4 regions of the Kitasatospora sp. NPDC088779 genome follow, and region 1 is predicted to be linked to each of the others. Evidence: riboswitches for the same ligand, from Rfam matches in the RefSeq annotation. Region 1 holds a riboswitch; each other region holds the start of a gene.
What was found. A riboswitch is a leader RNA that binds a small molecule or an ion and turns the genes downstream of it on or off. The one in region 1 is predicted to bind cobalamin.

Region 1 (4,084 bases):
GACCGGCAGCGACAGCCGGGTGTCCGCCTGCTGCTCCATGAAGGCCACCTGTCGTGCTCGTCGGCGGGCCGTGAGTGCGTGGAGATCCTCTCCGTCCAGGAGGACCCGACCCTCGCTCGGCCGGGTCAGTCCGGCGACCGCGCGCAGCAAGGTGGTCTTCCCGGCGCCGTTGGGTCCGAGCAGGCCCGTGATCCGGCCGGGGGCGAACGCGAGCGAGACCGCGTCCAGCAGCGTGGCTCCGCCGATGCTCACACGAAGTCCCTCCGTGCGCAGCTCGGCGGGGGGCGTCACCGTCACTGCCCCCTCCCGTCGGCCCGCCCCTGGCGCCACAGCAGCCAGGCGAAGAAGGGCGCTCCGAGCCCGGCCGTGATGACGCCGACGGGGATCTCCCGGTCGGGGAGGACCGAGCGCGCCACGATGTCGCTGCCCACCAGGAGGGAAGCGCCCACCAGTGCCGACACGGGCAGCAGGAGGGCGTGGCGCGGGCCGCAGACGAGACGGACGACATGCGGTACGACCAGGCCGAGGAACCCGATGACGCCGGTGTGGGCGACCAGGCACGCGGTTACCAGCGCGGCGGTGGCGACGAGGACCCAACGGGTGCGCTCGACGTGGACGCCGAGGGAGCGGGCGGCGGTCTCGCCGAACGCGAAGGCGTCCAGGTCGCGGGCCGAGGAGGCCAGGACCGTGACACCGGCCAGCGCGACCGCGGTCAGGAAGACGGCGGTGGGCCACCGCACGCCGGCGACCGAGCCCAGCGTCCACTCCATGACACCGCGCGCCGCGTTGCGGTCCCCGAGGACCAGCACGACGAACGAGGTGTAGGCCCCGCACATCTGTCCCACCGCGATGCCGGCGAGCACGGTCCGGGTGGTCGGTAGCGACCGGGTGCGCGCGCCGGCCAGTGCCAGGACGACGACGGCGGCTAGCAGGGCACCGGCGAAGGCCGCCGTGGACACCGCGCCGGTGCCCACGGCGCCGGACACGCCGACGCCGAGGACGATCACGGTGACCGCGCCGGCGGCGGCTCCGTCCGAGATCCCGAGCAGGAAGGGATCGGCCAGGTCGTTCCCGGTCAGCGTCTGCAACACCGCACCGCAGACCGCGAGGCCGGCGCCGGTGGCAGCCGCTCCCAGAACCCGGGGCAGCCGCAACTGCCAGACGATCTGGTCGTCCAGCAGCGTCACGTGCGGGTTGCCCAGCCCGAGACGGCGCACCACGACGTCGATCACCGTCCGGACCGGCTCGTGTTGCGAGCCCACGGCGAGGCCGAGGAGCACGGTGGCCAGGAGCAGGGCCGCACCGATGGCCAGGGCCGCCGTCGCGCGGCCCGGACCAGGGGGCCGCGCGACGGCGGGGTGGGGCGCGGTCATGAACCCGGGTGCAGTCGGCCCAGTCCCGCGGACACCCGGGCGGCACCGTCGGCGAGCAGCACGCCGGGAGTCGACTCCGAGAACGGCACCACCACGAAAGCCTTGCGCTGTACGGCGGTGAGCTTGCTCAGCACCGGGTCGTTCTCCAAGTAGTCGATCTTGGACTGGGCCGTGTCCCAGCCGGCGTCCGCGACCACGATGGCGTCCGGGTCCGCCGCGACGACCTTCTCCCAGCTCACGTTCTGCCAGCCACCGGACAGGTCCCCGAAGACGTTGCGGGCGCCCACGGCATCGAGAACGAGTTGAGGTCCGCCGTGGCCGGCCCCGACGAACGGCGCCTTGGTGTCCGAGTCGTACCACAGGACCTTCAAGCCCTTGCCCGCGGCCGTCGCCGTGAACTCGGCCAGCTGCTGCTCCTGTTGCTGCTGGATCGCGGCGGCCCGCTCCGTGACACCGAAGACCTTGGCGACGTCGTTCAGTTCGCCCCACACCGCCTGCCAGGTCGTCGGCGGCACCTGGCTCTTGTCCGAGCAGCCGAACGGGGACAGGTACGACGGGATGCCCTGGCCGCGCAGTTCCCCCCGGGTGCCCGCGACCTTGTCGGTGAACGCGCTGGAGTAGGAGGCGTACAGGAAGTCGGGACGGGCCGCGAGGAGCTTCTCCTTCGTCGGGTAGTCCTTGGAGAGCACCGGGACGGAGTCGTAGGCAGCCTTCCACTTCTCCGGGATGGAATCGTCGAGGTAGGCGGTACCGGCCATGCGGGACTGCAGGCCGAGGGCCAGGGCCACCTCGGTGGCACCCTCGTTGAGCGTCACCAGCCGGTCGGGCGGCGCGCCGACCGTCACGGTGGTCCCGCAATTGTCGACGCTGACCGGCGCGGCAGTTCCGGTCGTCCCGCCGGACGTGGTGGGCGCGGGGGCGCCCGTGCAAGCTCCGAGCATGCCGATGAACAGGAAGGCCGCGACCGCCCGGCCGACACGTATCGGACCTGTGGGACGTACGGAACATATGGAACGGAACGGATACGGCAGACCGCTGGGCACGTGTTCTCCAAAACCCTCGTGGAACATGTAGCGCCGTGGCCGGTCTCCTGGCTTCCGCATCAACGCGCCGCGGCCGACCTTCCCGGACGGCTCTTCCAACCCGCCCAGTGGCCCTGACCGCTGGAAAAGCCGGTCAGCGAGGGCCGCGGAACTCCGCGGCAACAGTGGCGAGGGCCGCACCGGACTCAGACCGGTTTCCCGTACACCACGGCGATGGCAAGGTATCAGGCGTGGTCAGGTCGGTGCTGGCCAGCCCGTGGGATGGTCGTCTGGACCGTTCCCGGGGTTGCGGGAGGGATCGGCCACGGGGCCCGGTCGGGGGTCTCAGGTGCGGGCGGCGGCGACGATCCAGTTCCTGAACTCGACGGCGTAGTGCCGCAGGTGGTGGTCCAGGACCTCGTCCGGGCACGTGACGGGGAAGTAGGGCGCCGCCACTCGGCCGGCGGGCGGAGACGCGGCTGGTCGTCGGCGTCGAGCGGATCGAGCACGCCGTCACCGACCCTGCTCGGCGGCGGAGGCACCGGGCCGTCGAAGGGGGCCCCGCGCACGCCCTCCCGCGGACCTGCGACGGGTGGTCAGGGGTGTGTTCCCCCACTTCGGGGGCAAGCGACGAGGCGGAGCGGCTCACCGAAAGGGTGTGTCGTGCCGGACAGAGCGCCACCCCTGGGGATAGTTCGTACATCACCAGCAATCACGCGGGCGACGGCCCGGCGGTCGTGCCCGCCCAGTGCCGGAGGAACGATGGACGACAAGCCGAGACGAAGGAGCAACGGCATGGCGAACGACCAGAACGACGCTACCGCGCGGCGCGACGAATCCCTCGCGGATCCGGTGGCAGGGCGGACAGGGTGGGACGAGGTCGACGCGCGGGCGGTGGACACCGTGCGGCTGCTGGCCGCCGACGCGGTGCAGAAGGTCGGCAACGGCCATCCGGGCACCGCGATGAGCCTGGCCCCACTGGCGTACCTGCTGTTCCAGAACGTCATGCGCCACGACCCCGGCGACGACCGGTGGCTGGGACGGGACCGCTTCGTGCTCTCCTGCGGCCACTCCAGCCTGACCCTCTACATCCAGCTCTACCTGGCCGGCTACGGCCTGGAACTCTCGGACCTGCAGGCCTACCGGACCTGGGGCTCCGCCACCCCCGGGCACCCCGAACACCGGCACACCCCCGGCGTGGAGATCACCACCGGCCCGCTGGGCCAGGGCCTGGCCAGCGCGGTGGGCATGGCGATGGCCGCCCGCCGCGAACGTGGTCTCCTCGACCCGGACGCCGAAGCGGGCACCAGCCCCTTCGACCATCACGTCTACGTGATCGCCTCCGACGGAGACATGATGGAGGGCGTCACCGGCGAGGCCGCCTCCCTGGCAGGGCACCAGGAACTCGGCGACCTCATCGTCTTCTACGACTCCAACCACATCTCCATCGAGGACGACACCGACATCTCCTTCAGCGAGGACGTCCCGGCCCGCTACGCCGCCTACGGCTGGCACGTGCAGACCGTGGACTGGACGCGCACCGGCCGCTACGTCGAAGACGTCGACGTGCTCCTGGCGGCCACCCGCGCCGCCCGGCAGGAGACCGGCCGCCCTTCGCTGATCATGCTGCGCACCGTGATCGGCTGGCCCGCCCCGACCAAGCAGGACAGCGGCAAGGCCCACGGATCC
Region 2 (4,084 bases), on a different contig from region 1:
GGAGCAGCTGGCCCTTCACGTGCTCGCCGAAGCCGACGGCCGCCGCGGTGGCGGTGGCGTCGGCGGTGTCGCCGCCCTTCGCCGAGCCCTCGACCGTGAAGTAGGCGTACCGGCCCAGGGTGTTGTGCGTGTTGGTGCAGCCCGGAGTGGCGCAGAAGGCCGGCGCGCCCGGCGCGACGGCGCCCTTGAGGTGGCCGGTGTAGCTCTTCATCGAAGTCTCGGCCTGGATCTTGTGGTCGAAGACCGCGACGCCGACGGTCACCGCGCTGTCGCCGGAGACGTAGGTCGCCCGGAGCACCTTCTGGCAGCCCTGGTCACCGAGGACCTTGCCGAGCCCGCCGGTCGTCGAGTTCCCGTCCCAGCAGGGCGAGTCCAGCGAGACGAAGGTCCGGTTCCAGGTGGCACCGTTGACCGTCACCTGGAGCGCGGAGAACAGTGCCCCCGCGTCCTGCGGCGCCGGGTCGGTGGCGGCCTCCCAGATCGGCTTCGACGGGTCGTCCGGCGCTCCGCCCGGGGTGCCGGACGGGTTCCCGCCCGGGGTTGCGGCGGCACTCGGCGCGGCACTCCGGGCGGCACCCGATGCGGCGGAGGACGGCCGGTTGGAGGCCGAGGCGATCGGCCCGGCGACCGGCTTGTCGCCGCCGCCCTTCGTCAGCAGCACCGCCCCGCCCGCGATCAGGCCGCCGACCAGGACGACCGCGACCGCCACGCCGAGGGCCCGCAGTCGGCGGCGGCGCTTGCCGTCCGCCGCGTTGCGGTCCGCCAGCGCCTCCCAGTTCGGCTCGGCGCGCTGCGGCGCCTGGGGCTGCGGGTACGACTGCGGATGCAGCTGGGGGTGTGCCTGGTGATGCGCCTGGGGGTTCGGCTGGGGATGCGGCTGGGGGTTCGGCTGCCACTGCGGCGGCAGCTGCTGCCCTGGCGGTCCCGGCTGCGGCAGCGGAGGCTGCCCCGGCGGACCGGGCTGCGCCACCGGCTGCGCGGGCGGCACCGGAGGCCCGTACGAGGCCGGCGGCGGCCCGAAGCCCCCGCTCGGCGGCAACACCGGACCGGGCACCACCGGCGGCTGCTGACCGTGCGCGTCCCCCGGCCCGGGGGGAGGCGTTCCCTGCGGACCCTGCCCGGGTGCGCCAGTTCCGTCGCTCACGCGCCCCCTCGCTTCGCTCGATGATCGCTTCGCGAAACGCGCCCCTCGGCGCTTCGCTCGCTCATGCGCCCAGATCGTAGGGCATGCCCGCGGCAACCGGTCCGCCCGGTGACCGTTCCGTATCGAAACCAGGACGCCGGGGCCCGGAATCAGGGCGCCGGGAGCCCGGAATCAGGGCGCCGGAAGCCCGGATCCGAGGCGCCCCAAGGCCACGACCCGCCCCCTCCCGGCACCACCGGTTATCGCTCCGACACACCGCGCCGTACTACATGTGGGGTCGCATCAGAGAGACACCACTAGATGTATGCTCAATCCTGCTGTCGATGCAGGGGAACCCGGTGCGAATCCGGGACTGCCCCGCAGCGGTGAGCGGGCGGCTACCAGTAGCCGCCCCGCGAGTCCGAGTACCTGCCGACGGTGTGCGCACGGGCCCTCCCGCAGAGGCCGCGCCAGCACGAGAACTACCTTCCGGGCCTCGCGGGCGGGCCGGGGACGCCACTGTCGCGCGACGCTTCCTGCGTACGTGCCGTGCTCCCCTGCCCCGAACGGCCCGGTACCCCCCGATCACCGCCGCCGATCGCCGCCAGGAGAGAGCGCCTTGACCACCGCTGCCTCAGCCACCCTGCCCGCCCAGGGCACCGGCCCCGCCCCCACCGACCCGACGGTCTCCGACCCCGGCGGCGCGCTCCTTCGGCTGCTCACCGACCGCAGCGTCGATCTCCCCCAGGTGGACCCCGGCCATGTCGCCGCCGCCGCGCTGCGCGGCCGCCACGCCGGCTCGGACTTCGCCGAGCTGCGCGGGCTGGCCGTGGACGCCGCCGCGTCGATGATCGCCGAGGACCCCCAGTACTCGAAGCTGGCCGCCCGGCTGCTCGCCCTGGAGATCGTCGACGAGGCGAACAGCCAGGGCTCGCGCTCCTTCGCCGCCTCGATCGCCGTCGGCCACGCCGAGGGCCTGATCGGCGACACCACCGCCGCCTTCGTCACCAAGCACGCCGCCGCCCTGGACGCGCTGATCGACGCGCACGGCGACGACCGCTTCGAGTACTTCGGCCTGCGCACCGTGCAGTCCCGCTACCTGCTGCGCCACCCGATCACCCGCAAGGTCATCGAGACCCCGCAGCACTTCCTGCTCCGCGTCGCCTGCGGCCTGGCGGTCGGCGACAGCGAGCAGTCGGTGCGCGAGGTCGCCGAGCTGTACGGCCTGATGAGCCGGCTGGAGTACCTGACCTCCTCGCCGACCCTGTTCAACTCCGGCACCCGGCACCCGCAGATGTCGAGCTGCTACCTGCTCGACTCCCCGCTGGACAACCTGGACTCGATCTACAACCGCTACGCGCAGATCGCCCGGCTGTCCAAGCACGCCGGCGGCATCGGCCTGTCCTACTCGCGCATCCGCTCGCGCGGCAGCCTGATCCGCGGCACCAACGGCAAGTCCAACGGCATCGTCCCGTTCCTGCGCACCCTCGACTCCTCGGTCGCCGCCGTCAACCAGGGCGGCCGCCGCAAGGGCGCGGCCTGCGTCTACCTGGAGACCTGGCACGCCGACATCGAGGAGTTCCTGGAGCTCCGCGACAACACCGGCGAGGAGGCGCGGCGCACCCACAACCTCAACCTGGCGCACTGGATCCCGGACGAGTTCATGCGCCGGGTCAACGCCAACGAGGACTGGTCGCTGTTCTCCCCCGCCGACGTGCCCGAGCTCGTCGACCTGTGGGGCTCCGACTTCGACGAGGCCTACCGCAAGGCCGAGCTGGCCGGCAAGGCCGTGCGCACCATCCCCGCGCAGACCCTGTACGCCCGGATGATGCGCACCCTGGCGCAGACCGGCAACGGCTGGATGACCTTCAAGGACGCCTCCAACCGCGCCGCCAACCAGACCGCGCTGCCCGGCCGCACGGTGCACTCCTCGAACCTGTGCACCGAGATCCTGGAGGTCACGGACGACTCCGAGACCGCCGTCTGCAACCTCGGCTCGGTCAACCTCGGCGCCCACGTCGCCCCGGGGGCCTCCGTCGACGACCTGCTCGGCGCCATGGACTGGGAGCGCCTCGACGCCACCGTCCGCACCGCCGTGACGTTCCTCGACCGCGTGGTGGACATCAACTTCTACCCGACCACCGAGGCCGGCACCTCCAACTCCCGCTGGCGCCCGGTCGGCCTCGGCGTGATGGGCCTCCAGGACGTCTTCTTCAAGCTGCGGATCGACTTCGACTCCGCCGAGGCCGCGCGACTGTCCACCCTCATCGCCGAGCGCATCATGCTCACCGCGTACGAGCGCTCCGCCGACCTGGCCGAGCAGCTGGGCCGCCACGAGGCCTACGGCGAGACCCGCGCCGCCCGCGGCGAGCTGCACATCGACCACTTCCCGACGGCCGCCCCGCAGTGGGCCGACCGCTGGACCGCGCTGCGCGCCCGCATCGCCGAGACCGGCCTGCGCAACTCGCTGCTGCTGGCCATCGCGCCGACCGCGACCATCGCGTCCATCGCCGGCGTCTACGAGTGCATCGAGCCGCAGGTCTCCAACCTGTTCAAGCGCGAGACGCTGTCCGGCGAGTTCCTCCAGGTCAACCCGTACCTGGTGCGCGAGCTCAAGGAGCTCGGCGTCTGGGACCAGCAGACCCGCGACGCCCTGCGCGAGGCCAACGGCTCCGTCCAGGAGCTGGGCTGGCTGCCCGCCGAGGTCCGCTCGCTGTACCGCACCGCCTGGGAGCTGCCCCAGCGCGCGCTGATCGACCTGGCCGCGGCCCGCATGCCGTACCTCGACCAGAGCCAGTCGCTGAACCTGTTCATGGCGGCGCCGACCATCGGCAAGCTCAGCTCGATGTACGCCTACGCGTGGAAGGTCGGTCTCAAGACCACCTACTACCTGCGCTCGCGCCCGGCGACCCGGATCGCCCAGGCCGCCTCCGGTACCGCCCGCGCCGCCGTGCCCGCGCC
Region 3 (4,084 bases), on a different contig from region 1:
GCCGAGGCCGGGCACACCGTGACCGGCTACGACCTGGCACCCGAGGCGCTGCGGCGGGCGGAGGAGGGCGGCGTCCGTCCGGCGCGGTCCGCGACCGAGGCGGTGCGGGAGGCCGACGTCGTCATCAGCATGCTGCCGGCCGGCCGGCACGTGCTGGCCGCCTACGCGGACCTGCTGCCCGCCGCCCGCCCGGGAACGCTCTTCGTCGACTGCTCCACGATCGACGTCGCGGACGCCCGGGCGGCGCACGACCTGGCCGTGACCGCCGGGCACCGGGCGGTGGACGCGCCGGTCTCCGGCGGGGTGGTCGGTGCCACGGCCGCGAGCCTCACCTTCATGGTCGGAGCCGCCGAGCCGGACTTCGAGGCGGCTCGACCGGTGCTGGAGGCGATGGGCCGCAAGGTCGTGCACTGCGGATCCCCCGGAGCGGGGCAGGCCGCGAAGATCTGCAACAACATGATCCTGGGCATCTCGATGATCGCGGTCAGCGAGGCCTTCGTGCTCGGAGAGAGCCTCGGGCTCAGCCACCAGGCCCTCTACGACGTCGCCTCGACCGCCTCCGGCCAGTGCTGGGCGCTCACCACCAACTGCCCCGTCCCCGGGCCGGTGCCGACCAGCCCGGCCAACCGCGACTACGCGGCCGGGTTCGCCGCCGCCCTGATGGCCAAGGACCTCGGACTCGCCGCCGGGGCCGCCGACGCCGCGGGCCTGCCCACGGACCTCGGACGCAGGGCGGCACAGCTGTACGCGGACTTCGCTCAGGCCGACAGCGGCGCCGGCCTGGACTTCTCGGCGATCATCACCACCCTGCGGGAGGACGGCAAGTGACCGGCTACGAGACGATCCTGGTCGAGCGCAAGGGCCGGGTGGGGCTGATCACGCTCGACCGGCCCAAGGCGCTGAACGCGCTCAACACCCTGCTGATGAACGAAGTCGTGCAGGCGGCAACGGAGTTCGACCGTGACCCGGAGATCGGCGCGCTGGTGATCACCGGCTCCGAGAAGGCCTTCGCGGCCGGCGCCGACATCAAGGAGATGCAGTCGCTCGACTTCGTCGACGCCTACCTCGGCGACTGGTTCGCCGCCTGGGACCGCTTCGCCGCGCTGCGCAAGCCGGTGGTGGCGGCGGTGGCGGGCTACGCGCTGGGCGGCGGCTGCGAGCTGGCGATGCTGTGCGACGTCCTCCTGGCGGCGGACACCGCGAAGTTCGGGCAGCCGGAGATCAAGCTCGGCGTGATCCCCGGCATCGGCGGCTCGCAGCGGCTGACCCGGGCGGTCGGCAAGGCGAAGGCGATGGAACTCTGTCTGACCGGCCGGATGATGGGCGCCGAGGAGGCCGAGCGGGCCGGCCTGGTCTCCCGCATCGTCCCGGCGGGCCAACTGCAGGCCGAGGCCCTGGCGGTGGCCGAGACGATCGCGGCGATGTCCACCCCGGCGGCCGTCATGCTCAAGGAGAGCGTCAACCGCTCGTACGAGACCACGCTCGCCGAGGGCGTGCGCTTCGAACGGCGACTGTTCCACGCCACGTTCGCCACGGCGGACCAGAAGGAGGGCATGGCGGCCTTCGCCGAGAAGCGCCCACCGGAGTTCCTTCACCGCTGACGGTCCGAGCGGTTCGCGGCGCGATGCGGCGGACGATCCCTTGACCGGGACTTCTCCGTCTCGCCATGATGGGCCGTCATGTTGTGACTCCGCCGCTGGGGGAAGTCCGGTTCGAATCCGGCGCTGACCCGCAACGGTAGGCCGCCGATCCGATGTCGGCGGCGAGCCCGAGTACCCGGCGGCGGAGGTGTGTCGTCCCCTCCTCCCGTCGTGGTCTGCGGGCCGGAGCTCCGAGGGCTGCCCGGCTTGTTGCCGCCGTCCTCCGGGCCCCTGCGCGCGGGCCCGGAAAGGCCCACCGTGTCCTCGTTCCGACGCCCCCTGCGCCTCTTCGCGATACCCGCGCTCGCCCTCGCCACCGTCCTCCCGGCGGCCGCTGCCGCCCACGCGGCACCTGCCGCCGCGACTTCGTCCCCGACGGTCCGCCCCGACGCCGCCGCGGGCGGCTGGCTCGCCCGCCAACTCGTCGACGGCGACCACTTCGAGTCCGTCTTCAACGGGACCGCCTACCCCGACCAGGGCCTGACCATCGACGCCGTGCTGGCTTTCGCCGCCTCGCACAGCTCCGACCAGGCCGCTGCGAAGGCCACCGCCTGGCTGGCCAAGCCCGAGGTCATCAGCGGCTACCTCGGCGACGGCATCACCGAGGCCTACGCGGGCGCGACCGCCAAGCTGCTGCTCGCCGTCGAGGTGCGCGGCGGGAACCCGACGGCCTTCGGCGGCGTCGACCTGCCGGCCCGCCTGCGCTCGCTCCAGACCGCCGAGGGCCGGTTCTCCGACCGCTCGCAGTGGGGCGACTACAGCAACGCCTTCGGCCAGTCCCTGGCCGTGATCGCCCTGCACCGCACGGCCGGTGGGGCCCCGGCGACGGCCGTCGACTTCCTCGCCAACAGCCAGTGCGCGGACGGCGGGTACCCGGTCGCCTTCGGCCAGGCCACCTGCGCCAGCGACCCGGACGCCACCGCGCTCGCCGCCCAGGCCCTCGCCGCGACCGGCCGCACCGCCAAGGCCGACGCCGGACTCGGCTGGCTGACCGCCCACCAGAACGCCGACGGCGGCTTCTCGGCCGCCGGGGCCGCCGCGTCCAACGCCAACACCACCGGCCTCGCCACGCAAGCGCTGCTGGCCGGCGGACGCTTCGGGGCCGGCCTCAAGGGCTGGAGCAGCCTGGTCAAGCTCCAGCAGGGCTGCGCCACGGACCCGGGCGTGCGCGGGGCGGTCGCCTACGACGCGACCGGCTTCAACCCGGCCACCGGAGCCCGGGCCACGGCGCAGGCCGTCCTCGGCCTCGCGGGCACCCCGCTGGCCACCCTCTCCGCCGCCGGTGGCCGCCCGGACGCGCCCGTGCCGGCCTGCCCGGCGACCACCCGCTGACCCCGCGAGGAGAGCTCCGATGACCGACACCATGGCGCCCGCGTGCCCGGCCCGCCGCACCCTCGGGTCGATCGCCGCCGCCGCTGCCCTCACCGCCGGACTGCTCGGCGCCTCCGTCGTCCAGGCCCCGCAGGCGCGGGCCGCCGCCTGCGACGGCACCACCGGCGTCACCGTCGTGGTCGACTTCACCGCCGTCGGCGGCGGCATCCAGACCGGCTGCGCACCCGGCGACCCGGCCAGCGGCCTGGCCGCGCTGACCGGCGCCGGGTTCGCGTACACCTTCCACCCGCGCTACCCGGGCTTCGTCTGCACCATCAACGCCCTGCCGACGACCTGCACCAACCCCACCGGCAGCGCCTACTGGTCGTACTGGCACGCCCAGCACGGCGGCCCCTGGTCGTACAGCAACCTCGGCGCGGGCAGCTACAACCCGGCGCCCGGCGACGTCGAGGGCTGGTCCTTCGGCGCCGGCGCCCAGCCGGGCGTCACCGCGCCCTGACCTCCGGAGACACCCCGGTGCCCCGGCCCCTCCGGAAGGGGGGCCGGGGCACCGGCGGTTCAGAGTTCAGACGGTGCGGGACGTTCGGCGCCGCCGGGCGAGCTGTTCGGTCAGCAGCTGTGCGAGCGGCCCCGCGCGCCGGGGTCGGTGCGCGGGGCCGCTGTGGGTCATCGGGTGGTTCAGCAGTGGGGCAGGCCGGGCACGTTGTGGAACATCGCCGCGCCGTCCACGTAGGGTGCGAACGTCCAGGAGGACCCCGAGGGGGTGACCACACCGTACTGGTACACCCACGTGGTGTGGTACCAGACGTCGCCGTCATTGCCGACGTTCCCGCCGGCCACCCAACAGTCCGCCCAGGCCGAGTCGCCCGGCGCGAGGGTGATGTTCTTGTACTTGCCGGACCCCGCGTCGGCGGCGGTGTAGACGCCCGCGGAGTGGCTGGTGCTCAGCCGGACCCACTGCGGGGAGGAGCCGATGTTGGACGGGTTCGGGTCGGCGGACGCCAGCGACGTCACGCCGACGACGGATGCCCCGGCCAGAGCGAGTGCGGCGAGCGCCTTGATCGAACGGGTCATGATGTGATTCCCCGATTCCTCCCGGCCCTCCTGTAGGG
Region 4 (4,084 bases), on a different contig from region 1:
GAGATGAACTGCTTGACGCCGTCGAGGACCCAGTGGTCCCCGTCCCGGCGGGCGCGGGTGGTCAGTGCCGCCGCGTCCGAGCCCGCGCCGGGCTCGGTGAGGCAGTAGCTGGCGGGGGTCGCCATGGCGCTGAGGCCCGGCAGCCACCGGGCGCGCTGGGCGTCGTCGCCGTAACGGTCGATCATCCAGGCGACCATGTTGTGGATGGACAGGTAGGCGGCGATGGACGGGCAGCCGGTGGCCAGCGCCTCGAACACGAGCACGCCGTCGGCGCGGGTGAGTCCGGAGCCGCCGGACTCCTCGCGGACGTAGACACCGGCCAGGCCGACGTCCGCCGCCTTGCGCAGCACGTCCACCGGGAAGTGCTTGGCCTGGTCCCACGCGACCGCGTTCGGCGCCAGGTGTTCGCGGGCGAAGGCCCGGGTGGTCGCCGCGATGGCGAGCTGGTCCTCTGTGAGGTCGTGCACGGCGCCCTCAGCCCATCGTCGGGATGGTGAAGCTCGCGCCCTCCTTGACCCCGGAGGGCCAGCGCGAGGTGACGGTGCGGGTGCGGGTGTAGAAGCGGATCGAGTCCGGCCCGTGCTGGTTGAGGTCGCCGAACCCGGAGCGCTTCCAGCCGCCGAAGGTGTGGTACGCGACCGGCACGGGGATCGGCACGTTGACGCCGACCATGCCGGTGTTCACCCGGCGCGCGAAGTCCCGCGCCGTGTCGCCGTCCCGGGTGTAGACGGCCACGCCGTTGCCGAACTCGTGCTCGCTGGGCAGGCGCAGCGCCTCCTCGTAGTCGGCGGCGCGGAGCACGGTCAGGACGGGGCCGAAGATCTCCTCCCGGTAGATCCGCATGTCGGGAGTCACGCGGTCGAACAGCGAGGCGCCGAGGAAGTAGCCGCCCTCGTGCCCCTCCAGCCGGAAGTCCCGCCCGTCGACCACGAGTTCGGCGCCCTCCTCGACCCCGAGGTCCAGGTAGCCGCGGACCCGCTCCAGCGCGTCGGCGCCGACCAGCGGGCCGAAGTCCGCCGCCGGGTCGTCCGAGCGCCCGACCTTCAACGCGGCGATCCGCTCGACCAGTTTGGCCACCAGGGCGTCGGCGGTCTCCTCCCCCACCGGGACGGCCACCGAGATCGCCATGCAGCGCTCGCCGGCCGAGCCGTAGCCGGCGCCGATCAGCGCGTCCGCGGCCTGGTCGAGGTCGGCGTCCGGCATCACGACCAGGTGGTTCTTGGCACCGCCGAAGCACTGCGCCCGCTTCCCGTGCGCGGCGGCGGTGGCGTAGACGTACTGGGCGATCGGCGTGGAGCCGACGAACCCGACCGCCTGCACCCGCGGGTCCTCCAGCAGGGTGTCCACGGCCTCCTTGCCGCCGTTGACCACGTTCAGCACGCCCGGCGGCAGCCCGGCCTCCAGGAGCAGTTCGGCGAGGCGCAGCGGCACCGAGGGGTCGCGTTCCGAGGGCTTGAGGACGAAGGCGTTGCCGCAGGCGAGGGCGGGTGCGGCCTTCCAGAGCGGGATCATCACCGGGAAGTTGAACGGCGTGATGCCCGCGACCACGCCGAGCGGCTGGCGCATCGAGTACACGTCGATGCCGGTGCCCGCGTTGTCGCTGAACTCGCCCTTCAGCAGGTGCGGGATGCCGGCGGCGAACTCCACGACCTCCAGGCCGCGCTGGATGTCCCCGTGGGCATCGGCCACGGTCTTGCCGTGCTCGGCGGACAGCAGCCGGGCCAGCTCGTCCTTCTCCTGCTCGACGAGTTGGAGGAAGCGCAGCAGGACGCGGGCCCGCCGCTGCGGGTTCCACGCGGCCCACCCGGGCTGAGCCTGCGCGGCGTCGGCGATCACCGCCTCGACCTCGGCCCGGCTGGCCAGCGGCACCCGGGCCTGCACCCGGCCGGTGTTGGGGTCGTACACGTCGCCGAAGCGACCGGAGGTGCCGGCGGTGGGCTTGCCGGCGACGAAGTGGGTCAGTTCTCGGACCATCGGGTTCCTTCTCTCGACAGGGTGGGGAGAGGAGGAGGATCGGAGGCCGCCGCGGGTCGGCGGGCACACGGTGGTGCGCCCCGCGGCACGGGCGTGCGGCGGCGGAACGGAACGTCAGGGCGTCGGGGCCCCGGCGGCCGTCGGCACGGGACGACCAGGAGCGGCAGTGGAGCGGGAGCAGCCCGGAGTCATGCGTGTCGTCTCCATCCTCGTGGAAAACACGGAACACCCGCGGCCGGTATCCTGACTCCCGGATCACCGCACGCCCCCAGGCCTTCCCGGCTGGCTGCCAGTGGCCTTCGTCTGCGAGGACGAACTCCCCGGTCACAGTGGCGGGACCGTGCCGGACTCACACCGGCTTCCCTGACACCGCGGACCTGCCGTCGACCATATAGTTGGACGTCCTAGTAAGTCCAGAGGCCCGCACGCGCGTTGCGCCATCGGGTTTCCGCCGCGCCGAGCCCTGCCCGACGCCGGTCACCGCGCAGCCGCGTAACCGCGTAACCGCCCACCATTCGCAGGCCACCCCCTTGCCGGAACGTTCCGGCATGGCTAGATTCTTCACCACGCCAGCAAAGCTGACTGAACTTTCAGTTATACCGCAGGGCCGCGTCGGCACCAGAGAACAGAAGGAACACCCATGACCACGTCCACCACCACCGGCCGCACGGCCGCCGGAGGCCCCGCCTCCCGCACCTGCCGGACGTCCCGCCGGCAGACGAGGACGGTCCGCCCGTGACCTCGTACGCCGTCCTCACCTCCTTCGGCTCCCCGCTCGGCTCCCCCGGCCGCACCAGGCCGGCCGAACGCGCGCCGCTGCGCGTCGGGCTCGTGCAGATGCGCTGGCACACCGACCCGGCCGAGCACGACGCCCGGCTGCGCGAGGGCGTGGCACTCGCCGCCGCGCAGGGCGCGACGATGGTGTGCCTGCCCGAGCTGACCCGCAGTCCCTACTTCTGCAACACCGACGACCCGATGGGGGAGGGCGCCGCCCGCCACCTGGAGGACGTCGAGACGGGGCCCACCACCCGCCTCGCCGCCGAACTCGCCGCCGAACTCGGCATCAGCGTCCACGCCTCCCTGTACGAGCGCGCCGAGGACGGCGGCCTCGGCTACAACACGGCCGTCTGCGTGGACCGCGACGGCACCCTCGTCGCCAGAACCCGGAAGAACCACATCCCGGCCTTCCCCGGCTACCGCGAGGACCTGTGCTTCCGCCCCGGCGACAGCGGGTTCCCCGTCCTGGCCCACCAGGGCGCCGCCTTCGGCTTCCCCACCTGCTGGGACGAGTGGTTCCCCGAACTCGCCCGCGCCTACGCGCTCGGCGGCGCCGAAGTCCTCGTCCACCCCACCGCCATCGGCTCCGAGGTGGACCTCCCGGACTTCGACACCCGGCCCATGTGGGAGCACGCCATCAGCGCCAACGGCCTCGCCAACGCGCTGTTCATGATCGTGCCCAACCGGATCGGGACGGAGGGCCGGTCCACCTTCTACGGCTCGTCGTTCATCTCCGACCCGTACGGCCGGATCCTGCTCCGCGCCCCGCGCGACCGGCCCGCCGTCCTCGTCGCCGACCTCGACCTCGACCAGTGCCGGGACTGGCGGGAGTTCGGCCTCCTGCGCACCCGCCGCCCCGAGCTGTACGCCCCGCTGACCGCGACGAGCCGCACCGACGCCTGACCGGACGCCCCGGCGCACCCACGCCGGGGCGTCCCGCCGCCACGAGTCGACGTGCCGGGACTGACGCCAACTACCTTTTCCAGTAGCGTAGTTGACGTGACCGACGCGCCGACCTCAGGTGGTGGCCGTCGGAGCGGGCGAAGCCGCACCGGCGGACGGCGGGGCCTGGCAGGGCAGGACGACCATCACACTCACACCCTGGCCGGGCTTCGACGCGCCCGCCGAAACGGTGTAGCCGTCGGACTCGTGGACGGCATCGAACTCCCAGGTGGGCGGGGTGGACTGAGCGTCCGCACCGGACGCCGACGAGGTGATCTTGAAGCCCTCGCCCGCCAGCTTCTCCCGCAGCGCCCGCAGCACCTCGGGGCGCTGGTCGTCCGTGGCCTTGAGCAGGATCCCCGAGCTGAGCTGGTAGGCCTCGCCCTCGTCG

Region 2: it holds a riboswitch for cobalamin, as region 1 does, so the genes downstream of both, AB0P03_RS11700 (ribonucleoside-diphosphate reductase subunit alpha) here and AB0P03_RS37520 (ABC transporter substrate-binding protein) in region 1, are expected to answer to the same signal.
Region 3: it holds a riboswitch for cobalamin, as region 1 does, so the genes downstream of both, AB0P03_RS20225 (peptidase) here and AB0P03_RS37520 (ABC transporter substrate-binding protein) in region 1, are expected to answer to the same signal.
Region 4: it holds a riboswitch for cobalamin, as region 1 does, so the genes downstream of both, AB0P03_RS20200 (CoA-acylating methylmalonate-semialdehyde dehydrogenase) here and AB0P03_RS37520 (ABC transporter substrate-binding protein) in region 1, are expected to answer to the same signal.

Annotation. Positions count from the first base shown of each region.
Region 1 covers NZ_JBFBHW010000070.1:16,460-20,543, forward strand. Annotated here, with positions in the region: gene AB0P03_RS37510 (ABC transporter ATP-binding protein) at 1-252, opposite strand, end outside; gene AB0P03_RS37515 (iron chelate uptake ABC transporter family permease subunit) at 294-1,373, opposite strand; gene AB0P03_RS37520 (ABC transporter substrate-binding protein) at 1,370-2,218, opposite strand; cobalamin riboswitch at 2,436-2,641, opposite strand; gene tkt (transketolase) at 3,191-4,084, shown strand, end outside.
Region 2 covers NZ_JBFBHW010000010.1:41,958-46,041, reverse strand. Annotated here, with positions in the region: gene AB0P03_RS11705 (hypothetical protein) at 1-988, opposite strand, end outside; cobalamin riboswitch at 1,432-1,575, shown strand; gene AB0P03_RS11700 (ribonucleoside-diphosphate reductase subunit alpha) at 1,767-4,084, shown strand, end outside.
Region 3 covers NZ_JBFBHW010000019.1:132,646-136,729, forward strand. Annotated here, with positions in the region: gene mmsB (3-hydroxyisobutyrate dehydrogenase) at 1-828, shown strand, start outside; gene AB0P03_RS20220 (enoyl-CoA hydratase) at 825-1,601, shown strand; cobalamin riboswitch at 1,678-1,799, shown strand; gene AB0P03_RS20225 (peptidase) at 1,899-2,972, shown strand; gene AB0P03_RS20230 (flagellar hook-length control protein FliK) at 2,992-3,471, shown strand; gene AB0P03_RS20235 (hypothetical protein) at 3,651-4,046, opposite strand.
Region 4 covers NZ_JBFBHW010000019.1:126,730-130,813, reverse strand. Annotated here, with positions in the region: gene AB0P03_RS20205 (acyl-CoA dehydrogenase family protein) at 1-467, opposite strand, end outside; gene AB0P03_RS20200 (CoA-acylating methylmalonate-semialdehyde dehydrogenase) at 475-1,974, opposite strand; cobalamin riboswitch at 2,190-2,381, opposite strand; gene AB0P03_RS20195 (nitrilase-related carbon-nitrogen hydrolase) at 2,710-3,654, shown strand; gene AB0P03_RS20190 (hypothetical protein) at 3,769-4,084, opposite strand, start outside.